DNA from 3 places in the Massilia sp. CCM 8734 genome. Region 2 is predicted to be linked to each of the others. Evidence: riboswitches for the same ligand, from Rfam matches in the RefSeq annotation. Region 2 holds a riboswitch; each other region holds the start of a gene.
What was found. A riboswitch is a leader RNA that binds a small molecule or an ion and turns the genes downstream of it on or off. The one in region 2 is predicted to bind cobalamin.

Region 1 (7,833 bases), on a different contig from region 2:
GCTTGCTCGGCTTTTTCGATGTCGCGTTCGCGGTTCTGGGTGTCCCAGGTATAGCCTTCGCCCATCGCGTGAAAACTCACTTCGTCGGGAAAACGGCGCAGGAATTTTTCTTCGCCGGTCGACATGGCGCCTTTGATGAACTGGACCACGGCCACCTTCATACCGTGCCCCATGGCGCGCACCACCATGCCGAAACCGCTCGAACTTTTGCCCTTGCCGTTGCCGGTGTTGACGATGATGATGCCGATTTCCTTCTGCGCCTCGGCGATCTTCTGGTCGATGATGGCCTTCTTGCGTTCCATGCGGACGCGGTGGCGTTCATTCAGTTCGCTGTGTGCGGTGTCGTCAATCATGCGGATTCCTCGGTTGGGATGAAAATACGGCGGCTGCCGTGGGGAAGGACTTCAATCGGGTGGCCCAGGTAGCGGCTCAGGACCGGCGCTTGCATCACTTCGTCGACCGGGCCGGCCAGCCATTCGCCGTCGCCCATCATCAGCAATGCATGGCTGGACGCCTGGTGCGCCAGGTTCAGGTCGTGGCCGATCATGACGACCGTCTTGCCCTGCTCGCGGCACAGCTTTGCCAGCAGGCGCATCACGCTGTGCTGGTGCGCCAGGTCGAGCGCGTTGGCCGGCTCGTCCAGCAGCAGCAATGGCGTGTCCTGCGCCAGCATGGCGGCGATTGCCACGCGCTGGCGCTCGCCGCCGGACAGGGTGCGTACGTCGCGCTCGGCCAGGTCGGCCACTTCCATCGACGCCAGGGCGGCACGGGCGATGGTGTAGTCGTCGCTGCCTTCCCAGTAGCGGTTGGCATGGTACGGGTGGCGTGCCGCCAGCACGGTTTCGATGGCGCGGTAGGCAAAGGCGTCGCTGCGCGATTGCGGCAAAAAGGCGCGCTGGCGCGCCAGTTCTTCGAGCGGCCAGTCCTTGAGCGCGCGAGCGCCGATGGCGATGCTGCCGCCATCGGGCTCGCGCAAGCCGGCCAGGGTGCGCATCAGCGTGCTTTTGCCGGCGCCGTTGCGACCGATGACGCACCACGACTGCCCGTTTTGTACCTGCCAGTCGAGGTTTTTCACCAAGGTGCGGCTGCCGGCGGTGAGTAGTAATCGGCGCGCTTCGATCATCATGAGCGGTTCAACCGGTGGAGTTGGTACAAAAAGACAGGTGCGCCGATCAGCGCCGTGATCACGCCCACCGGCAGTTGCTGCGGCGCGAGCACGGTGCGCGCCAGAGTATCGGCGAGCACCAGGAAGGCGCCGCCGGCCAGGGTGGCTGCGGGGATCAGCAGACGGTGATCGGGTCCGCAGGCGAAACGGCAGGCGTGCGGCACGATCAGGCCCACGAAGCCGATGCTGCCGGCGCTGGTCACGGCGCTGGCGGTCAACATGCCGGAGCAGAAAAACAGTCCCTTGCGCAGGGCGCTGACGCGGATGCCCAGGGTGGCGGCGGCTTCCGCGTGCAACGCCAGCACGTTCAGCGACCGGGCGCTGCGCAGGGCAAACACGAGGCCCACGGCCAGCACAATCCACGGCAGCGGGCGCAAAGGCGCACCGGCGATGTCGCCGATCATCCAGAAAATCATGCTGCGCAGACGGCTTTCGGGCGCAATCGAAAGCATCAGGGTGACCAGCGCAATGCAGGAGGTGGAGAGAATGGCGCCGGTCAGCAGCAGCAGCGACGAGCCGCCTTCGGCCGCCGCGTTGCCGCGCAAGTCGCGCCGGGCCAGCATATACAGCAGCATCGAGACGGCCACCGCGCCCACGAAGGCGGCCAGGTCGACCATCCACATGGCCCACATGAACAGCAGCGCGGCCAGCGCGCCGACCGAGGCGCCGGCCGAGATGCCGAGTACATACGGCTCGGCCAGCGGATTGCGCAGCAAGGCTTGCATCATCACGCCGGCCAACGCGAGCGCGCCGCCGGTGACAAAGGCCACCAGTGCGCGCGACAGGCGCAGGTCGAGCAGGGTGGCGGCCAGGGTCGAGGTGTCGCCTTTCGCAAGGGCGATGAGCGCGCCCGGCATCTCCGCCAGCGGGACCGGCACCGAGCCGACCATCCCGGCGATGACCAGGCTTGCCAATGCCAGCAGCGTCAGCGTGGTGATGATGACGCTGGCCCGGTGGCGCATAGTGCGAAAGAACGGATGCATGCGACTCCTGTTTGGTGCTTAATGGTGCTTAACGGATGCCGTAGCGGATGCCGGCAAACACCTGGCGGCCCGCGGTGGCGTAATTGCGCGCCAGTTCGTATTGTTTGTCGGCGATGTTGTTCAACCGTAGCACGGCTGACCAGTCGTGGGCAAATCGGTACGAGGCAAACAGGTTCACCACGCCGTAGCCGGGCAGCGTGGTGCGGTTGGCCAGGTCGTCGAAGCGCTTGCCGGATACCTGCACGCCGACGCCGGCGATCAGGTCGCCCGCGTTGTACTCCACGGCGAACTTGGCGTGGCGCTTGGCGCGCCGTTGCAGGTTTTTGCCGGTGGTGTCGTCGCGCGGGTCCTGGAAGTCGAGCGAGCCGCTCATGTCGACATCGCCCAGGCGGGTGCGCGCGCCGAGGCTGACGCCTTCGAGCGTGGCGCGGTTGACGTTGTAGGCGCAACCGTTCGGGTGCGAATCGAGCTGCACCGGGCATTTGCCGGTGTTGACCAGCAGGTCGGTCAGGCGGTTGCGGTACCAGATCGCGCTGGCCTCGGTCGTGCCGTCGTTGTAGTAGGCGCCGCCTTCGACGTTTTTACCCTGTTCCGGCTTGTTGGTATCGACCCCGTAGCCCGGGTAATACAGTTCATTGAAGGTCGGTGCGCGAAAACTGGTGCCGGCGCTGGCGTTCACGCGCAGCGCGCGCGTGAGCTTGTAGCCATAGCCGATGCCGCCGGTGGTCTTGTCGCCGTACTGGGTGCTGTCGTCGCGCCGCGCGCTGGCGCTGGCCAGGTGGTTGCCGCGCTTCGCCGAGTAGGCGGCGGCGACCGAATTGGTGGCGCGGCTGGCGTTCAAGGCGCGCGTGGTGTCGGCGAACACGCTTTCCACGCGACGTTCGAGCACCAGTTGCAGCAGGTCGCTTCCAAGGGCGATGTCGTGCTGCATGCTGTAGGCGTGCGCGCGCGTGTCGATGCGGTTGCTGGCCGTGGCGCTGGTGAAGTTGACCGATTTGTCGTCGGCCTCGGAGGCCTGCAGGCTCATTTTCCAGCTTGTCGTGAACTGGTGTTTGGAGTAGACGGCGATGTTGTCCATGTTTTGCACGCTGCGCACGTCGAACGGGTTCGGGCCGGAGTCGTACTGCGACGCCAGGTGGCTGTGCAGGTACAGCAGCCCCGCTTCATGGCCCTTGGCCAGCACGATGCCCAACTGGCCGCTGGCGCTGTCGCGCGCGTAGCCGTCGTTGTCCTTGTTATACGACGAGGCGCCCGGCTTGGTGGCCGAGAAGCCTTCGTCCTTGTCCTTGGACGCACCAAAAGCGTAGTGGATGCTGTTCTCGCCTTCGCTGGCGCCAGCCACGCCGAACGTCATGGCGCGCGCCTTGTCGCTGCCCGCTTCCACGGACGCCGTCACGCTGGCCGGACCGGCGCCGCGCCGGGTGAAGATCTGCACCACGCCGCCGATGGCGTCGGCGCCGTACATGGTGGCCAGCGGGCCGTAGACGATTTCGACGCGGTCGATGTTCGCCAGCGGCAGGGTGGCCCAGTTGGCGATGCCGATGGTGGACGAGCCGATGCGCACGCCGTCGACCAGCACCACGGTCTGCTTGGGGTCGCCGCCCCGGATGAACACTTGCGATGCCGCGCCCGGACCGCCGTTACGGGTGATTTCGATGCCGCGCTGCTTTTGCAGCAGGTCGACGACATTGCCCGCGCCCGAGCGCGCAATGTCGGTCGCGCTGATCAAGACATGGTCGCTCAGGACATCGATCGACGGCTGCGGCGCGCGCGCGGCGGTGATGATGACGGCAGTATTGGCAGTAGCTGCCGAATCGATGGGGCTGTCGGCGAGGGCGCAAGGGGAGGTAAAAGCTAGCGCGAGCGACGTCAGGGCCGCGTGGCGTACAACAGGAAAGGTCATGACAAGTCTTCAGTGAATGCGATTGCGAGCAACCGGCCGACGTCCCCGTTGGCCAGATTGAAAAGGAGCGTGCAACTGCCGCACGTTCCCACCTGTGTTGGCCGGTATCCGGGCTGGCAAATGCGGCCGTCTCACCTTCCCATGCCAAATGCACAGTGGTCAATCGAGGCGGCTCGTCGCCATGTCAGCGACATTTGCTTACCGTTGCGGGGGCAGCACACGTTGGCCTGTTGCAGGCTTCGTGTTTCCCAGTTTAACTGCGCTCATGGACATGGGCGCGGGCACCAAAACCCGATAATTATACACAGTCGATGGTGACGGTCTCGCCGTAGGCGATGGCGTGGGGACGCTGCGCCGCTTCCAGCGCCATGGCCTCGGGCGCCAGTCCGCGCGCGCGGGCCAGCAGCAGGCGGATGGCGCCGGCGTGGCAGATGACGATGGCGGCGCTCGTGTGCGAACGCATGCAATCGGCATAAAACGCCGACACGCGCCGCGCCATGTCGGTCACGCTTTCGCCCCCACCCGGGCGGTAGCCGGCCATGTCGGCGACCCAGGCGTCGATGGCGGCGCGCTCGATGTCGTCCCAGCGGCGCATTTCCCAGTCGCCGAAATCGAGTTCGGCCAGGCGAGGGTCGTAGCGCACCGCCGCCCCGCCCAGGGCTTGCGCCAGTCCGGCGCAGCGCCGCAGGGGGCTCGAGAACATCGGTGCGCCGGCCGGCAGGCGCTGGCGCAGGGCGGGCAGGGCCAGCGCCTGCAGTCCGGGATCGACAGCCAGGTCGGTGCGCCCGTAGCACACACCTGGCGCCACCTGCGGCGCCAGGTGGCGCACCAGATACAGGCGCATGTCAGGGCCAGGCGCCGCGATGGAAAAACGCCAGCAGCGCCAGGTAGATGACCACTTCGGCCACCTGCTGCACGGCGCCCAGGCAGTCGCCGGTGTAACCGCCGATGCGGCGCAGGCACTTGGCGCCCAGCCACCACGCCACCAGCGCGGCGCCGGCCACGCTGGCGAGCAGTGCAAGCCAGGGCAGCATGCCGGCCGTTGCTAGGGCCAGCGCGGGCATGCCGGCGCAGGCGCAGGCGATGCCGAATTCCCGGTGGCTCATATGCTGGGCCATCGGCTTGGCCTTGCCGTCGGCGCGCGCGTATTCCATTTCCCAGATCAGGCTCACCGCCGCAAGGCGCGATAAAGGATGGGCGATGAACAGCGCGACGATGACGGCCGGTGTGGGCAGGGACGCGAGCAGCACGCACTTGAGGCCCACCGTAAGCCCCATGCCGACCGCGCCATAGGTGCCGATGCGCGAGTCCTTCATGATCTCGAGCACGCGCTCTGTGCTCAAGCCGCCGCCGAAGCCGTCGCACATGTCGGCCAGGCCGTCTTCGTGGAAGGCGCCGGTCAGGTAGATGGCCGCCGCCGTCGACAATATCACCGCCACGGGGGCCGGAAAAAGCGCCGCCGCGCCGGCGTACACCGCCGCCGCCACGCTGGCCACCACCACCCCGACCAGCGGAAAATAGCGTGACGCATGGTGCAGCCAGGATGGATCGAAGCCCACCCAGCCCGGAATCGGCACGCGCGTAAAAAATTGCAGCGCGATGAAGAACAGCCGGCACTGGTGGACGATGCTGGCCATGGCGTGTTTTTACGCCGACTGGCCGGCCACGCGCGCCGACTGGAAGGTGGCCATCTCGCCGAGGAAGTTGACGGCCGCGTGCAGCAGCGGCAGCGCCAGTGCGCAGCCGGTGCCTTCGCCCAGGCGCAGGCCGAGGTTCAGGAGCGGCCTGGCGTGAAAGTGCTCGAGCATGCGTGCGTGGCCGGCTTCGTCCGAGCAGTGCGAGAATACGCAGTAGTCGAGGATGGCCGGCTGCAGGCGCGCCGCCACCAGCAGCGCGCTGCTGACAATGAAGCCGTCGATCAGCAGCACCATGCGCCGTTCGGCCGCCTTGAGCATGGCGCCGACGATCATGGCGATCTCGAAGCCGCCGAAGGTGGCCAGGATGTCGAGCGGCTCGCTCATGTCGCCATGCAGGGCGACGGCCGCCTCGATCACGCTTTGCTTGTGCAGCACGCCCTCGATTGACAAACCGGTGCCGGCGCCGACGCAGTGGGCCACCGGCACGCCGGTCAGCTTGTGCATCAGCGCGGCGGCGGCGGTGGTGTTCCCGATGCCCATTTCGCCGAAGCCGATGACATTGCCCTCCAGGTTGCCGACGATGCGCATGCCGTGCGCCAGGGCGGCGGCGCATTCGGCCCAGCTCATGGCAGGTTGCTGCGCGAAGTTGGCGGTGCCGCGCGCGACCTTGCAGTCCATGAGCGCCGCGCGCTTGCCGAAGTCGTGGTTCACGCCGGCGTCGATAATCTGCAGCGCGCAACCGTTCTGGCGCGCGAAGACGTTAATCGCCGCGCCCCTGGACAGGAAGTTCTCGACCATCTGCCAGGTGACGCTTTGCGGATAGGCCGAGACGCCTTCCGCCACCACGCCGTGATCGGCCGCGAACACCAGGATGGCCGGCTTGTGCAGGGCCACCCTGGTCGTTTGCTGGATCAGGCCGATCTGCCGGGCCAGCGTTTCGAGCGCGCCCAAACTGCCCAGCGGCTTGGTCTTGTTGTCGATCGCTTGGGCCAGTTCGCTGGCCAGCAGTGGGTCGTGGGTGGAAAGTATGTCTGGGAGGCGCATCGTGAGGAGAGATAAGAAAGTGTCAAGAAAATTCCGCGTTAAGATAGCACATCCACGCTGTCGCGTTCTTGCAAGGCCAGCGTAGGGCGGTAATGGTGTTAACTTTGGCCCGTCATTCCTGCCACTGGCAGAAATGACTTCCCGCGCAGGCGGGAATGACGGTTTTTAGGTTGGTGGCCAAAAATCCGCTTAACTTAACGGCATTAGCGTAGGGCTGCAAAGTGCGGCACAATTGGCTTGTGAATGTTGTCGTTTCATACAAATGAGCTGGTAAAAAGAACAGGAAAAGCATGAACGAACAGGTGGCAAGGGACGTGGTGCTGGTGCGCGCGATCGAAACCATGGACGGCAAGCACGAGGTGCTGAGCGACGACGATCGCCTGTACGCCAGCCGCAGCGCGAAGGAGCTGGCGCAGTGGCAAGCGTCCGACAGCAAGTCGGCAGTGACCACCGAGCACTTTTTGCAACAGCGCGCCGAGCAGATCCTCAAGCGCCTGAGCGAGCGCACGCCCGCGTTCGCCGCCATTGCGCGCCGTCGCGGCGGCTTCAAGGCGCTGTCGCTCGGCTTGCCGCTGCTGGCGCTGGTGCTCGGCGCGGCGGTCGACCGGATCGGCGATCCGCACCGGGTCGACTTGCTGTCGGCGCCGCTGCTGGCGATTATCGGCTGGAATATGCTGGTGTATCTGTTGTTGATGGCGTGGGTGCTGGTGCCGGCACGGAAGAACGGCTGGGTCTCGCCGGCCTTGATGCGCCGCCTGAGCGGGGCGCAATTGTCGCTGCCGCGCAAGCTGCCGAACGTGCTGGCGGCCGGCTTGACCAATTTCAGTCTTCAGTGGAGCGAGCTGAGCGCCAGGCTGACGCAGGCGCGCCTGGCGCGCACCATGCACCTGGCCGCCGCGATGTTTGCGGTGGGCGCGGTGCTGTCGCTGTACGCGCGCGGGTTCCTGACGCAATATGTGGCCGGCTGGGAAAGCACCTTCCTCAACGCCACGCAAGTGCACGGCATCCTGTCGGTGCTGTTTGCGCCGGCGGTGGCGCTGTTGCCGCTGGAAGGCTTCAGCATCGCCGACATCGAGGCCTTGCAATTTTCGAAAGTGCCGA
Region 2 (7,833 bases):
TGCGCGGCCAGCGCGCCCGGATCGGTCAGCGCCAGCGCGTAACGCTGCCCGCCGGCGAGCCGCACCGAGATCCCGGGACAGGGCAGCGGCAGGCGCCAGCACCGCACCGTGGCGATGTCGGCCAGCGCGATCTGAAGGCGGCGCGCGTCGCGTGCCAGCACCAGGCTGCCATCGGCGAGCGACAGCTTTGCGGAAAACAGGAACAGCACGCACCACGCGGCCGCTTCCGGCGCCAGGAAGAACGCGGAAAACATGCGCATTTGCGCCAGCGTGTTGGTGCGCAAGGCCTCGTCAAGCAGCAGCGTCATGCACATCCAGAGCAGGCTGCCGCGCGCGAACACGCGCAACAGGCCCGCCGCCATGCGTGCGGCGGGCGACAGCACGGCCACATCGACCGGCCCCGGCATGCTCAGGTCCACAGGCGCCGGCGCGTGCGCGGCGCGCGGGCGCCACGCTGGCCACGCCGAGCATGCCGCCAGTACCAGCAGGAAGGCGCCGGCCGCCAGTCCGACCCAGTCGCCCCAGATCACCATCAAGGTGCGCGGCGGGACGCGCACCGGTACATCGGCGATGACCAGGATGCGTTCGCCCATGCGCGTGCCGGCCAGCACACCGCCGGTCGCGTCGATCGCCGCGCTGTAACCGTTGGTGGTGGCGCGGAACTGCGGCAGGCGCGTTTCGATGCTGCGAAACGCCGCCGCCACCTGGTGCATTTCCGCCCCCAGCGGACTGGCGCTGAACCAGGAGTCGTTCGACATCGTGAGAATGGCTTGCGCACCCAGGCGCGCGCCGTCGATGGCCAGGGCGGGATCGACATCGTCGAGGCAGATCAGGGGCAGCACCGGAATCTCGCGGCCGTCGGCCAGGCGCAATGGAAACACGCGTGCGCCGTTGCCGGGCCGCCAGTCGCCGGTCCAGGGCAGGGCGCGCCGCAAGCGCGGCCCGTCCAGCCAGGCCGGCACGTACTCGGTCAGTGGAAACAGGTGCGTCTTGCGATAAAAACCCGTCAGGCCGGCGCCTGGCTGCACGAACGCGGCGGCGTTGTATTCGCCGGCGCTGTCGCGATCGTAGGTGCCGAACACGAACGGCACGCCGGCGGCATTGACGATGGCCAGGATCTCACGATCGAAGTCGGCCCCCGCCTCGCTCTTCGGATGGCCGAAGGTGGTGGGGTAGGCCGTTTCCGGCCACAGCACCGCATCGGCGCGCTGGCGCACGACAGCGTCGTAGCTCATCGCGAAATGCGTATCGAGAATCTCGCGCACCACCGCGTGGGTTCCCTTTTCCTGGCGCTGGCGGTCGTAGGCGACGATGTTCGACTGGATCAATCCCACCCGCAGCGGCTTGCCGGCGGGAGCGGGGCTGGCCGACAGCGCCACCAGGCCGTAGCCGGCCAGCAGCAGCGGCGCCAGCGCGGCGGCCGCGAGCGGGCGGGCGGCGACGCGCCAGCCATCGGCACGGCGCGCCAGCGCCGCCGCCACGCCTTCGTTGGCCAGCAACAGCAGAACGGTCAGGCCGGCGGTGCCGCCCACGTCGGCGCCCTGGCGCAGCAGGCGCGATGGATACAGCCCGTGGCCGAGCGTGTCGCCAAGCAAGCCGGGCGCGGCGGCCTGGGTCGCCACCCAGGCCGCCGCACCGGCCAGTGCGCCCAGCACGGCGCCATGCCGGCGCAGCGTGATGTGGCGCACCAGGGCGAAGACGATGAATTGCGGCTGGAACAGCGGGGCGGCGAGCAGCAGCAGCGCCACGCCGGTGGCCGCGCCGACCTGCGCATAGATCCCGAGCGCGGAGCCGAACCAGGCGAACGCCGCCGCCGTGTAGGCAAGCGACATGAGCCAGGCGCGCAGCAAGGTCGCCGCCAAGGTGGGGCTGGCGTCCAGGATGCGCAGCCAGGGCGCCAGCAGTACGAACCCGAGCGGCCAGGCGACGCCGCCGCGCGCATACAGCGCCACCATGGCGCCGCTGGCGAGGATGCCCCCGGCAGTGCGCACTGTCGCGTGATTCAATAAGGCCATGGTGGTCAGCGCCCCGACCGTGCCGGTGGAATGACGATGCGCCGGATCGGCAAGCCGGGCGGCGCCAGTTCCGGCGGGACGACCAGGTTCTTGGGCATCTCGATGGGCTTGTTGCTGGCATCGACCAACTGAAAATCGGGTGCAAACATCAGCACCGCTTCGATGCGCTGGCCGTCATCGGTGGCCTGGTGATGGCGCACATAGCCCTTCGGCAAAACGAAATCCTCGGGCACCGCCAGCCCGACCAGCGGCGGACTCGTTCCCGGTGGCGAAAAGGCGCCCAGGCCGGAATGGATGCCGCGCTCGTGCAGGCGTTCGATGACTTGCGCCATGCTGGGATTTTCCCCGCGCGCGACGTAGCTCGACAGGTCGCGCGTGGGGTCGGCGTCACCTTCGGGCGGGCGCGCCGGCGCGGCCGGCCCCGGCACAGGCGCTGGCGCGCGTGCGACGCCCGCAGCCGGCCGATGCGTCGGCTGCGGCGGCGCTGCCGCCATCGGCGCGGCGGCGCCGGCCCCGCTGCGGGTCGGCTTCCATAAAAAGAACAGCGCGGCGCCGCAGGCAAGAGCCAGCAGCATGACGATGACGGCGCGGCCCCGGGAGGGCCGCCAGGCGCGGCTGGCAGCGGACTGCTCGCTGCCAGACTGCGCCGGCCCGGAACGCGGAGGCGTGTCCACGGATCGGCGCCCGCTGCTTACGGCGTGACCGGATTGTAGGTCGACACCGCCCAGCCCATGCGCTCATGGCCGTACTGGTTCCAGATCGGATTCTTGCCGCCGCTGAAGCTCGTGTAACGCGGCGCGCCGCTGCCGGTGGTGCTGCCGAACAGGCCGGAACTGAAGGTGCTGCCATTGTAGGTCGGGTGGGTGTCGTCCGACTGGATGTAGTCGTAGCTGCTGCCCGCCGACACAAAGTGCGTGTTGGCGTCGCGGATGGTCGAGCGCAGTGCCGTGGTCAGGCGGTTGACGTAGCTCGTTTCGCTCTCGCCGCTCACATAGCGCAAGCCCTCGGCGTCGATGCGGCCGTCACCGTTGCTGTCGTAGTCGGCGCCCATGTACTGGGCAAAATTATCCGCGCACTGGAAGCCCTTCTGGCGCGCCACGTCGCACATCATGAAGTTCATCCTGGCCAGCGCGGGCAGGAACTTGTCCTGCATTTTGACGGTGGCGCCGGTGCCCGCATCCTTGCAGGTGCTCTGCACATTGTCCACCGCGTAGCCCGGATAGTGCAGGTTGGAGACGACCTTCAGCTTGACCCCGGCGTAGGCGTTGGCGTTGATGTAGTCCATCGCGGCCGTCACATACTTCTTGCAGCTGGTTTCGGCGGCGGTCAGCACGCTGTAGTTGCAGGTGCCAGTCTGGCTCTTGAAGGCCGAACGCGCCTGCAAGCCATCGTTGCCGCACATTTCGAAGGTGACCACGCGCGTGTTACTTGCTTGCATATACGAGCGCTCGGCCACGATCTTGTTGTTGTACACGTCCTCGGCCACCGCGCCGGACTTGGTGCGGCGCACGCTTTCGACGTCGGCGCCCCACTGGCCCGAGAGATACTCCGCGTTGACCGTCGGCGCCGCGTATTTGGCCGCGCTGGTGACGGAGCCGTTAAAGCCGGCATAGATCGAGTCGCCATAGGCCACCGAGCGGTACTTGGTGCTGGTGCCGGCCCGGTCGATGGTCCACGAGGCGTTCTGGTTCAGGGTGCTGGCGGCTGCCTCGGAAGCCGGGGCGAGTAGTGCAAGGAAGGGTAACAAGGTGTGCAAAGAACGACGAAAGCGAATGCTCATGAAGCGTCTCCTTTTTAGTTGGACCCGTCCGCCAGGCCTGCCATGCCGGCCAACCTGAACGCGGGCATTTCAATGTATTGCAAATATGCACAAGCGTGCTAATTAACCATTCGTCTTGTACAGAAAACATTGAAAATCGGTAGATTTGTTGTAAATGCGCAGTACGGCCAGCGGGCGGTGGATCCCCACGCCATCCCGCTGGCTGGCGCAGGAAAGATGTGACAAAAACGATTTTGCGCACTAAAATGCGCCCAATGTGAATGGTGCCCTCCCGCTTGTCGGCTGGAGGGTGAAACGGGAAGCCGGTGACGCACGAGATTTTCATCTCGCGCCAGTCCGGCGCAGCCCCCGCTGCTGTAAGCCTGACGACTTTGATCGAACGCCACTGTGCAGTGCATGGGAAGGCAAGACCAGGGAAGGATGACGGCGAGCCAGAAGACCGGCCAGTCACGATGCACGCGCAACGCCCGGGGTGTGGGGTTGCCTGTTATTTGTCGTCCTTTTTCTGTTTTGCCAATGCAAGCGCACGCCGCCGTTGTACGTGTTTCCGTTCGCCCTGCGCGAGCGGCGCGTGCCATGGTGGCGGCGCATGCGTTTGCGAACGTAACCATCGGCCGATCCGGTCATTCACTACGTCAGGCGCTTCCATGATGTTTTCCAGCCACGCTTGTTCCACCCCCATCCGCCCCATCGTCGCCGCCATCGCACTGCTGTGCGCCCCGGCCGCCCGGGCCCAGCCACCGGCGCTGATGCCGGTGGTAACCATCCAGGCGGCGTCGGACGACGGCCTTGGCCTCAAGCGCGAGATCGGCGCCGCCAGCCGGAGCGGGCGGGCGGCGCAGGACTTGCCGGCGAGCGTAGAGTCGCTCGGTGCGGCCAGCATCGAAGCGCGCGGCGACGTGCAGCTCAAGGACGCCGTCACCCGCACCACCGGCCTGACCGACATCAGCTCGCCCGGCAACGGCATCGCCTATTCGGCGCGCGGTTTTAGCGGCAACAGCGCCATCGCCATCCTGGAAAACGGCCAGCGCCCGCAGGTCGGCTCGGGCACGGCAAGCTATCCCGCCGATCCGTGGGGCTACGAGTACATCGAAGTGCTGCGCGGCCCGGGCTCGGTGATCCATGGCAGCGGCACCACCGGCGCCACCATCAATGCCGTGCGCAAGGCGCCCACGCGCGCCGCCGCGTTCGAGGCGATGGCCGGCATCGGGGCCGGGCGTGCACTGCGCGCCGGCGTGGGCGCCAGCGGCGCGCTGGGGCAGGGCGGGGCGTTCCGGATCGACGCCTACGCCGACCGCAGCGACGGCTTGATCGAACGCGGCGATGCGCGCCACGGCAAAGTGCTGGCCAGCCTGGCGTATGCGCTGGCGCCCACGCTGGACCTCGAGCTCCAGCTCGATCATCTGGAGCAGAAGCCGCAGCGCTACTTCGGCACCCCGCTGGTCAACGGCGCCCTGGCGCGCGCGCTGCGCAGGCAGAACTACAACGTCGGCGACGCCGATATCGGCCTTGATGATGACAAGGCGCTGGCCCGCCTGACCTGGCGCGTCACGCCGGCCCTGAGCGTCAGCAACGAACTCGTTTACATGAAGGCGCGCCGCCACTGGCGCAATGTGGAGAGCTATTTCTACGACGCCCAGGCGAAGCTGGTCGAACGCAGCGACTACATCGCCATCGCGCACGACCAGGAGCAGGCCGGCAACCGGCTCGAGGCGCGCTGGGACGCCGGCGCCAACCGCCTGGCGGCCGGGTGGGAAGCGGCCACCATCAATTTCACCCACACCAATAACGCCCCCTACGGCGGCGCATCGAGCGTGGCGCCGACCGGTTTTGCGCCGGGTGTGTTCGACAGCCCCGATCCCTTGCGCCCGGACTTCACGACCGATACCGTCACGCATGCGCTGTATGTCGAAGACGCTTATCGATTCAGCGAGACTGTGCTGTTGCTGGCGGGCCTGCGCCACGACCGCTACCAGGTCGAGCGCACCAGCCTGCAGGGGGCGGCCGGCTTCGACGCTACCTTGCAATCGACCGCCGCGCGCCTGGGCCTGACCTGGAGGCTGGCGCCGGATACCTCGCTGTACGGCCAGGTCAGCAGCGGCAGCGATCCGGTGACCAGCCTGTTGTCGCTGAACCTGGCCAACAGCCGCTACAAGCTGACCCGCTCGCGCCAGCTGGAAACGGGCGTCAAGCAATCGCTGGCCGGCGGCAAGGCCGAGTGGACGGCCGCGTTGTACCGCATCCGCAAGGACGACATCATCACGCGCGACCCGGCCAAGCCGGCGCTGTCGATCCAGGGCGGCGCGCAATCGTCGCGCGGGGTGGAGGTGAGCGCCAGCGTGGCCTTGGCGCCGGCCTGGCGCCTGGAAGCGAACGCGGTCTATACCGACGCCCAGTTCGACCAGCTGGTCGAAAGCGGCAACGTCTCGCGCGCCGGCAACCGTCCGGCGGACGCGCCCACGTCCTCGGCCAATCTCTGGCTCGGCTACCGCAGCGGCGACTGGCGCGCCGGCGGCGGCGCGCGCTACGTCGGCGCGCGTTTTATCGACAACGCCAACACCCAGTCTCTGCCGGCCTACACGGTGCTCGATGCGAGCGTCGGCTGGCAGGCCAGCCGCCACGTGCTGGTGCAACTGAACCTGCGCAACCTGGCCGACAAGCTGTACGCCAGCACCTCGTACGGCGGCAGCCAGTACCTGCTGGGTGCGCGGCGCCATGCGGAACTGACGGTCCAGTGGCGTTATTGACGATCGCGGCGGGCCGGCTGATCGCAGTACTCGACCGGAGCCGAGGCATAGCCTGTGCCTTACGTGCGGACTTCGGCGATTCCCGGGAAAGGATGGTGCGCCGCTCTGCCACCACTTGGAGCATGAGGAAGTCTTGCTATTCGTAGAAGATTTTCCACAATGCAATTAATGACTTTGGCAGTGGGATGCGGATCGCAGCCGCCCCTCGGCTTTGCGCGTTGTTCTTCAGCCGGTTCCACAGCGGCCAGGCGCAAGCGCATCCGCACCGGCCGGCGGCCGGACCGGCGCGCAGCGGAATTGAGCCGCCACGCCAGCACGGTTAGATCAAAGCTTCCCCCTCGCCGCAGCCTACAATGAGAGAGCTGGCTGATACCGGCGTAAGACTGTCATCGAGCTCACTTCCGCGTTTCGATGACGGTAAAGCGGGTGACACGTTTCCCTTGCTTCATTGTTATCCTTAAGCATCTACGTGCCACCATTCCTAAAAGGTGGATAAAATGAGTACGATAAACATCAACGCGTTCTCGAAGAACGCGATCGCGGCAATCCTGCTGACCATCGCCTGTGCTGGCGTCGTGTCCGCAGCGAATGTGACGCATTTCCGTAGTTCCGGCGATTATGCATGCGCAAGTGGAATCACCGGTCCAGACCGGGTAGCGCATTTGTGCGTATATTCCAATAAGCAGGAGGGTACAACGACTGTTTTCCTCAATTACGTTTCGTTCAATCTGAGCGATGGAGGCGACTTCATGTTCGGAAACGGTGAGATCCCATCGTCGGCTTTCAGCGCCACGGCCAAGGGCGCTTCCCTCTCGGTGGTGCCATCGGCCGTCCCGGGTTTTGTCATGGAAGGCAGTGAACATACCGGCGCTATCATGGTGGAATGGAAAGCAAATGGGTTTTCCAGCTCACAATTTAGCGGACACAGCACGTACACGTACGCCAACGGCGCTTTCCGCCAGAAATGGAATGGCAGCTCGCGCGATCAGAGCGCGGATACCAGCGGCACCTTTTTTGGACGCAACTTCGCCGGATTCAACAGCAATTTCGGGAGGACGACAAATATGACGATTACCTTTGAACGCCCAGTACCCGCTCCAAAATAGATGTGATTTTTGTCTTCCCTGTCCGGCGCGCTGCTGCGTTGCACGCCGCCGGCAGCCGGTCGGACTTGGGATCGTCGGCTGCGAAAATAGCGGGACGGTCCATATTTCGCCGCTTTCTCGGCCAATAGCTCGCTACTGGCATTGCGACATCGTCCAAATCTGGCCTCGCCCGGCTATTTTTTGCT
Region 3 (7,833 bases), on a different contig from region 2:
GACCAGCCGGCCGGCGTGGGGCCGCCAGGCGTAATCTCGCCCATCGCGAACGATGTCGTGTTGATCAATACGTCGATATGCACCCCGCGCGCATCGCTGAAGTAGCGCAGCGCGTCCGGGAGCTCGCCGCCGCCGCCGGCGCCGCTGCGCAAGGACGACGTAAACACCGGCAGCACGTTCATGCCGCGCTTTTCCAGCGCGTCGAGCAGCGCGTCGATGAAGCGCGTGTTCCCGCTCATCCAATGCGCGCGGTAGAACACAATGCCGGCACTCGGCGCGCCGGCTTTGCGCAGCGCCAGCCAGTCGTCGATGCCGGCGCCCTGCGCCAGGTCGGGATGATAAATGCCGTGTTCCGGCAGCGCCAGCGCGCTTTCGTACCCGAATCCGGTCAGCAGCAGATGATCTGACAAATAGCGCAGCAACTGCGCCAGGTTGCCGCTGCCGCCGCAATGGAAGTAGTTCAGTGTTTGTTGCAGCACGTCCGGTGCGACGGTCGACACCGCGGCCAGCTCCGGATCGGGCTCGCCGGTGCCGCTGATGGCGATCAGGTGCTGGCCGGTGCGGCGCGCGTGGCTTACCAGGTCGGCAAAACCGGGGACGCTGCCGAGTCGCCCGAGTACTCGCAAGATGATGATGCGCGCGCCCTGCACCTCGCGCGCGAGCAGCGCCGTGGCGCCGCCATCAGCGTCGAGCCCTTGCAGGTTCACGCCCGCCACCGCGCCGAACTCGGGCGGCAACTGGCTTACGGCGTGGTGCAGGACCGTCAGGTCGTTCGATGCGTGGGTAAGCAGCGCGATGGGCGTCGGGCCTTGAGGAAAATCAGGTGTCATTGTCCGCCACGAGTGTGTCGCCTTCGCCGATGCGATGGAAAATCAGGTCGGTCACTTCCGCGCCGCCAATCAGGTGTTCGCTGACGATGCGCGCGGCCGCCGCTTCGTCGACGCGCCGGTACCACACGCCTTCGGGATACACCACCACGATCGGCCCTTCATTGCGGCAAGCGACCATGCAGTGGGTGCGGGTGCGCTTGACGCACAAGTCCGGATGCGCGTCAATCTCGCGCCCCATATGCTCGAACACGGCCTGCGCCTGCACGCCGTTTTCGGTGCAGCGCGGGCCGACGCACATGAACACGTGCCGGTCGTGGGTGCGCATCGGTCAGCCGAACTTCTTGTAGAAGTAGCCCGACAGCGCGCCCATGGCCAGCCAGAAGGCGGCATTCGCCAGCAAGGTCGCGTACAGGAAGCTGCGTGCCAGCTCGGGCGGCGCACTGCTCGAATGCAGCGCCGGCTGCGGCGATCCGATCAGGTGCGGCACGAACAGCAGCAAGGCGCCTGCGATCTTGAGCGGCCAGTTTTTGGCGAAGACCAGCAGCGCCAGGCCGCCGACACTGGCCGCGACGGTGGCGGTCCACCAGAGCTGGCGCGCCAGCAGCGGCGCGGCGACGGTGCCCGGCAGCTCGGGCGGCAAGCCGATCGAGGGCGCAACAAAGAACGCCGTGTAGCCGGCCGCACCCCACAACAGGCCCGCGCGCCAGCCGCTTGCACGGCCGTGCAGGCTGATGGCCGCCGCCAGCAGCAGCGCAAAACCGACGCCGGCGCTGATATTGGCCACCGCCGTGTAGAAGGTGCGTTCAAGACCGTCGTCCGGCTGCCAGCCGCCGTGTTCATGCGCGCCGCCTTCCGCATGCTCGTGCGGCGTGGCGTCGGCGTGGCTGTGCGGCGCGGCCACTTCCAGCGCTTTGGGCGCGGCGCTTTCGAACACCTCGGCCTGCAGGATGATGGGCGCCACTTGCACCTGCTGCACGCCGGTCAGAAGCAGGCCGGCCAGGATGCCGGCCGCCGCCGCGCTGGCGAGAATGCGGTTAAAGGTGCCCAGGCCCGTTGAGGGCGCGGTGCGAATCAGTGACATGGAAAGCCGGCCGAGTGACGGCTGTCGTGCGCCGCGTTGTGCAGCGTTTCCATCGAGGCGAAGCCGGCGCCGAACAGCAGCACGGCGCCAAGGCTGGCGGCGCACATGGCTTGCACGATGCGCTCCTTGATGGCGGTAAACGGGACTTGTTCGTCAAAGGTGGGGGTGACGCTGCGGATCGACGACATGGCATTCCTTCCAAAAGCACTGCGCATAGAGCCAGTCCAATGCAGACGCGCGCGTCTTGCCATGGCCGGCAACCGGGGGCTTGTACGAAGAGAAGGAACATGAGATGGGTGCGGTACGCAGCGATCCACCTGGATCGCCCTCCGCGATACAAACGACTTACCGCTTCGGCTGGTTTCCGGGCTGGCGAGTGGCGGGGCCAAAGCCCACTTCCGGGATATGCGCCTTCCCATGCTTTGCACAGTGGCGTGATACACATCCTTGACTCGCTTACCGTTGCGGGGGCAGCGCCGGCTTTGCTCCGTGGAGGAGCGCACCGGCTTCCCATTTAATCCGGCAAACGATCGTTTGCCAGAACCAGAAGCTTGACTACCGGCGAAGTATAGGTCTGGACTATATAAATTGCAAGGTTGCGCGCGAGGTGGGCGTCGCAGTGCGCGTCGCGGTGCGTGTATTTACCAGTCGCGCCATTGTTCGGTGATGTCTTCGTCGGCTTGCAGGCCGGCATCCTTGGCAACCAGGTAGATGATGTCACACAGTTTTTCGCGCTCTTCGGTCTCGATCACGCCGCCGGCGCGTTCATCGAACTCGTTGAGGGCCACGACGACGCGTTCAACTTCTTTCATGATCGCTGCATGATCGGCAGGCTTGGAGAGCTTGTCGATGGCGGCGGCGTATGCGTCGAGGATATTCGCGCACTCGTCGATTTCGGCCTTGCCGTACGGGGGCTCGTTGTCCGGGTCTTCGGCGCAGCGCTCCATGTAGGCAGCCATCTCGTCGAGCAGGTCGGCGCGGATTGAGGCGATGTCGGGATTCGGTGGCATGACGCAGCACTCCTTCAAAATTGATGGGGTGCCAATGTAGCATGAAGCGGCGCGCCGGCGCCTTGCATTACTCGCTGAATTCGATGTCCATCTGCTTGCCGTCGTAGCAGAATGTCATCTGCTCGCCTTCTTCGTCGCGGATCTCCAGCACACCGCCGGCTTCGACGAAGGGTCCGAGCGTGTCGAACAGGCGAATCAGCCAGTTGGTGATGATCTCGATATCGCCGCCGTCGATCAGCAGCGCGCCTTCCTGGCGCTGGCTGGTGAAGCCGATCGATTCAAGGAAAGCCGGGAAGTCCCGTTCGGCGCGTGCGCGTTCGGCGAAAAAGGAGTCGCATCCTTCGAACGATGTGCGAATCGCGTTGAACGCCTCCGGTTGCCGGGCGTTCCTGATAACGATGCTGGCATCGTAGATCCATGCTGCAGTACTCACTTGCACTCCCAATTCGTCAGAAGACTGGCGCGGTCGGTACGCAGCCAGGATCGTATTTCCTGACGACAGTTTTACATGCCTTTCAAAAACTGTCAAAGCGCCGATGAAGGGCGTTGTTTTCGGAGCGCAGGTCAAGGATAAACGAACGACTTGACCAAGGTCAGTTCGCCCGGCGCGCGCAATGGCACGCGCACCACTTCCTGGCGCTCGTTCGGTGAATTTTCGTTGGTGATGATCGCCACCTGCGCCACCGTCAGGATGCCGCTGTCCTGGCCGGCCCCGTAATAGTTCACATAGACGTGGTAGTTCCCCTTCGGCGGCGCGGCGCTGGAAAAAATCTCCGGGCCATAACCTGTGGTGACGTCGACATCGAGCGCGCCGCCGTTGGGCATGACCCGGTTGCCGTACCACGAGTGGCCGCCGTCGGGCGCGACCACGTGCAGGTCGACATCGGTGCCGTCACTGTCCCACGACAGCACCACGCGCAGGCGCGACTGGGTCTTGCCGGCGTACGAATCGAGGAACTGGGTGCGATTGCGCGCCTTGCCGTCGGGCGAGCGCACTTCCACGCTGTTCGACCCGCGTCCGAAGGCATACGGGCGCGCGAAGCTGCCATCTTCCTGCACCGCCATCGGCATCGCCACGCCGTTGACCACCAGGGTGGCCGGCTTGCTCTTGCCCTTGCCGCCGATGCGCCCGCGAATCTCGGCCGTCGGACTCTGCCCCTCCTGCACGCTGACCGACGCCGCCGGATAATTCACATCCTGCGAATACGCCTCTTTGGCGCCCTTGGAATTGCGCCAGCCGCTGTTGGGCGAGTCGATCTTCACCTGGGCCAGGGCGGTGGTGGACAACAGCAGTGCGGATATCAACAGTATTTTCATGATCAGGTGTGGTGGGATTATTGATGCGCTTCCAGGCGCGTATCGACCAGGCGCCGCGCCAGTTGTTCGACCAGGACTTCATCCTGCCCGCTCGGGTGGTTGCGCAGGCCCAGGTGCAGGAACTCGTGCGCCAGGGTGATGCGGTCTTCGCGGCTGGCCAGGCCGCGCAAATAGATCCGGTTACGCGACTGCTCCGAATACGGCGCACCGCGCACCAGATGGCATACCGCCGGCGGTTCGGCCGGTGTTTCGTAGCCGGCCTGTTTGCGCAGCACGCGCTCCCACTGCGGCAGTTCGCGCGCCAGCCACGCCTGCGCGCCGGGCAGGCGCACGCACTGCTGCGAGTCGCCGCCCGAGAGCGTGGTCAGGTCGGCGCCGGGATAGGCCGCCGTCAGGATGGCGTCGAAACGCATTCCCCGCTGCGCCTCTTCCACCGCCTGGCTCCACGCCATGGTGTCCTTCGACGCCGTATCGGCGTGATAGCGCACGTTCACGCCGGACAGCACCAGCTGGTCGGTCCAGTCGGCGATGGCGCGCGCCGCCACGCTGGCCGGCTGGGGAGCGACGCGCTGCGTGGCGCTGCTGTCGGCGATGCGCTGGCAACCCTCGGCCCACTGCGCGTTCTGCTGCAGATAGGTACGCGCCGCCACCGCCAGCGCCTTGGCTGCCTCCGGCGCGCTGGTACCGCCCTCACGGTCGATCACGCGCGCCACGTACTCGTTGACCCCGAATCGTCCGGTCAGGCGCGTCCGGCCCTGCGGATCGCGCTCCAGCACCATGTCGTTCTGGCTGAAAAACGCCAGGCTGCGGCCGTTCTTGAAGCGCACCTGGTACGGCCCGCGAAGGAGTCCCGGCACGGCGGCGTTGCGCCCTGCCGCCACCGCCTTGATCGGATAGCGCGCGAAGTAATCGACCACCACGCAGCCCGCGTCAAGTGGCGCCGCCGCCGACGGCAAGGTACTGGCCAGGCGCGGCGCCCATTTTTCCAGGATGCGGCTGCTGGTGTCGGCGCCGCCGAACCACAGCGGCGTGCCATCGGCCAGCCAGCCGGCCGCGCCGCCGAGCCGCTCGGTCGTGCGCTGCGGATGGTGCCACGAGTAGGTCTTCACGCGCAGGCGGCTGCCGAACCAGCTGGCGGTGTTGACGCCGCGCGCGCCCAGCACCACGTGCAGCAGCGCCGACTCGGCGTCCTTGCGGCTGTCGGCCGGAATGCTGGCCAGCGCCAGCATCAGGCTGCGCAGGCTGACCAGGCGTTCCGGCGCCAGGTTGGCCGGGTCGGCCAGCCAGTCGTATTCGCCGCTCGCATCGCGCCCGAGACGCTCGCTCCAATATTGCTGCCACGGGCGACGCGTAAGCATTAACCGGGCCGGCGAGAAAAACAGGCCGCACGACTGCGCCAGCGCCAGGTCGCGCGCGATGCTTTTACCGGCGGTGCAGCAGTACACTTCCTCGTTCTTTTGGCCGCCGCAGGTGTAGTCCGGGGTCGGCATTTTTTTGTCGATCGCATACACGTACACGAACAGCTTCCACAGGCTGCCCAGCGGCACCTGGCGCGCGCCGTCGAAGGGCGCGCGCCTGCTGCCGCCCTTGTCGTCGAGCTGCAGCGCGGTGAGCTGGCCGTCGCGCCACCACGCCACATCGAGCGTGGCCGCCTGCGCCAGTGGTGCGCACAGCGCCAGCGCCAATGCGCATCGGCTTGACCGCCATGCCGGCATTATTCGACCTGCAAGGTGCGCATGGTCTTGCCCTCGCCTTCCAGCGCCTTGTTCTCGGGCTGGTACATGCGGTAGTAGCGCGCCGGCGGCAGCACGTAACTGCCTTTTTGCGCAAAGCGCAGCAGATGGCGCACGCGCAGCGGTTCGGCCAGTGGCTCGACCGGCACCACGTAGCCTTCACGGCGCGATTCATGGCGCGCAGCTTCCAGCGCTTCCTTTTTCTCGCCGGCGAGCGTCATGCCCCAGGTGGTTGCCTCGACCGAGGCGCCGGGCGGCAGCGCCACTTCGAGCAGGCCATAGCGGTACTTCGCGCCGGCCGCCGGCGTGAGCGTGATTTCGTCCAGGTACAGCGCGTCGGTGCGCAACGCCTCGCCGTTTTTCACGGGCACGGGGCTGAAGGTCTTGTCCTTCTGCTCCATGCGCATCAGGCGCCGCTCGATCTTGACCGGCAGCGTATGCGTTTCCGCTTCGCGGCTGTCGTACTGGATGATGGCCACCGTGTTCTCCGGCGCGGCTTCGGCCAGTTGCAACTGGGTCGGCACACCCTTCACAGGCTGCCAGCGGAACAAGGCCTGGCCGAGCGGGCTGGCCGATTTCTGCCAGGTGCCGGTGAGCGCGACGCCGGCGTCTTTCGCGGCCGGCGGGCCGCCCAGCTTCTTCTGTACCCACACCAAGGTCAGCGCGCGGTCCAGGGTCGCCATGTCGGAGCGCACCGCGCCCAGCACGGCGTCGGCCTGGCTGGCCGGCAGCTGCCCGCCCAGCATCAGCAAGGCTTGCGCCAGTGGCGCCGGGTTGGCGCGCAAGGTGGTCCACGCGGCGCTGACTTGCTCCTGCAGTTCGGGGACGAGCGCCACGCCATCGTTGGCGGCGATCACCGACAGCAGGGCCAGGGTCAGCGCCTGCGAGTTGCCGCTTTCGGCGGTGAGCAGCATGCTGCTGGTCGGCGCCAGCGCGGCCGGCTTGGCGTCGAGTTTTGTCTTGGCCAGTTCGTCGGCCAGGCCGGAAGCGAGCGTCTTGACCGGCAAGCCCATTTCCTGCGCCAGCCACAGGGTCAGCGCACGGTACAGCACCGGCTCTTTCAGGCCTTCCTTGCCGTACATGGCCAGCAAACCTTGCCAGTGCTCGGGCGGCATCTCGATGCGCAGCGCGCGCGCCGCGTACCAGTCGGCGTAATAGGCGTAGGCCGTCATCAGCGAATTGCCGGCCGTGGCATTGCCCCACCAGCCGAATTGCGCTTCCGGACCAGCCATCGACACCAGTCGCAGGCGCTGCGCCTGCAAGGTGTTCAAGAGGCGCAGTTGCACCGGGCCGGCTTCCGGGCCGAGGTTCTGCAATCCGAGCGCCAGCGGAATCAGGCGGCTCGATGTCTGTTCCACGCAACCGTACGGATACTCGATCAGGTCGTCGGCGATGCGCGCGAAGTGGCTGGCTGCGCCGCTGGCGAACGAAACGCGGATATTGCGCGCGTCCGCCGGCAGCGTGACTGGCACGCTAGCGCCGGTCAGCGGCACGCTCAGGGTGCGTGGGCTGTTCCAGGCGGCCGGCAATGCCTGCACGTCGGTGTCGAGCGCGTCGACCAGTTTGCCGTCCTGTTTGACTTCAAGGCGCATCGGGCCACTGTAGGCCGGCAGCGGGAACTGCACATAGTTCACGCCACGGCGGGCGGTGATCTTCTCGGTCTTGACGACCGCGCCGGCGGTGAGGGTTACTTCAACAGGCTGGTCGCTGGCGGTCTGGTTGAACACCGCTACCGATGCCTGCGGCGCGTCGCCCACGCGCATCCAGTCCGGCGCGGTCCACTTGGCGAAGAAGTTCTTGTCCGAGCGCAGATAGCCGCTGTGCTGGCCGACCCGCCCCTGCGCATCCATGGCGCGGCCGGT

Region 1: another riboswitch for cobalamin. It lies ahead of F2P46_RS33355 (TonB-dependent receptor); the one in region 2 lies ahead of F2P46_RS00535 (TonB-dependent siderophore receptor).
Region 3: another riboswitch for cobalamin. It lies ahead of F2P46_RS10875 (CbtB domain-containing protein); the one in region 2 lies ahead of F2P46_RS00535 (TonB-dependent siderophore receptor).

Annotation. Positions count from the first base shown of each region.
Region 1 is NZ_WHJI01000062.1:16,269-24,101, forward strand. It holds gene cobO (cob(I)yrinic acid a,c-diamide adenosyltransferase) at 1-353, opposite strand, end outside; gene F2P46_RS33345 (ABC transporter ATP-binding protein) at 350-1,123, opposite strand; gene F2P46_RS33350 (iron ABC transporter permease) at 1,123-2,148, opposite strand; gene F2P46_RS33355 (TonB-dependent receptor) at 2,177-4,051, opposite strand; cobalamin riboswitch at 4,133-4,355, opposite strand; gene F2P46_RS33360 (histidine phosphatase family protein) at 4,350-4,895, opposite strand; gene F2P46_RS33365 (adenosylcobinamide-GDP ribazoletransferase) at 4,897-5,688, opposite strand; gene cobT (nicotinate-nucleotide--dimethylbenzimidazole phosphoribosyltransferase) at 5,698-6,732, opposite strand; gene F2P46_RS33375 (DUF2868 domain-containing protein) at 7,023-7,833, shown strand, end outside.
Region 2 is NZ_WHJI01000001.1:125,786-133,618, forward strand. It holds gene lnt (apolipoprotein N-acyltransferase) at 1-2,015, opposite strand, end outside; gene F2P46_RS00520 (hypothetical protein) at 2,021-2,689, opposite strand; gene F2P46_RS00525 (SGNH/GDSL hydrolase family protein) at 2,707-3,795, opposite strand; cobalamin riboswitch at 4,040-4,258, shown strand; gene F2P46_RS00530 (hypothetical protein) at 4,283-4,444, opposite strand; gene F2P46_RS00535 (TonB-dependent siderophore receptor) at 4,443-6,542, shown strand; gene F2P46_RS00540 (hypothetical protein) at 7,040-7,648, shown strand.
Region 3 is NZ_WHJI01000009.1:114,966-122,798, reverse strand. It holds gene F2P46_RS10890 (cobaltochelatase subunit CobN) at 1-830, opposite strand, end outside; gene F2P46_RS10885 (ferredoxin) at 820-1,155, opposite strand; gene F2P46_RS10880 (CbtA family protein) at 1,159-1,911, opposite strand; gene F2P46_RS10875 (CbtB domain-containing protein) at 1,902-2,099, opposite strand; cobalamin riboswitch at 2,249-2,474, opposite strand; gene F2P46_RS10870 (hypothetical protein) at 2,553-2,921, opposite strand; gene F2P46_RS10865 (hypothetical protein) at 2,989-3,354, opposite strand; gene F2P46_RS10860 (DUF2135 domain-containing protein) at 3,486-4,238, opposite strand; gene F2P46_RS10855 (DUF2300 domain-containing protein) at 4,256-5,923, opposite strand; gene F2P46_RS10850 (alpha-2-macroglobulin) at 5,953-7,833, opposite strand, start outside.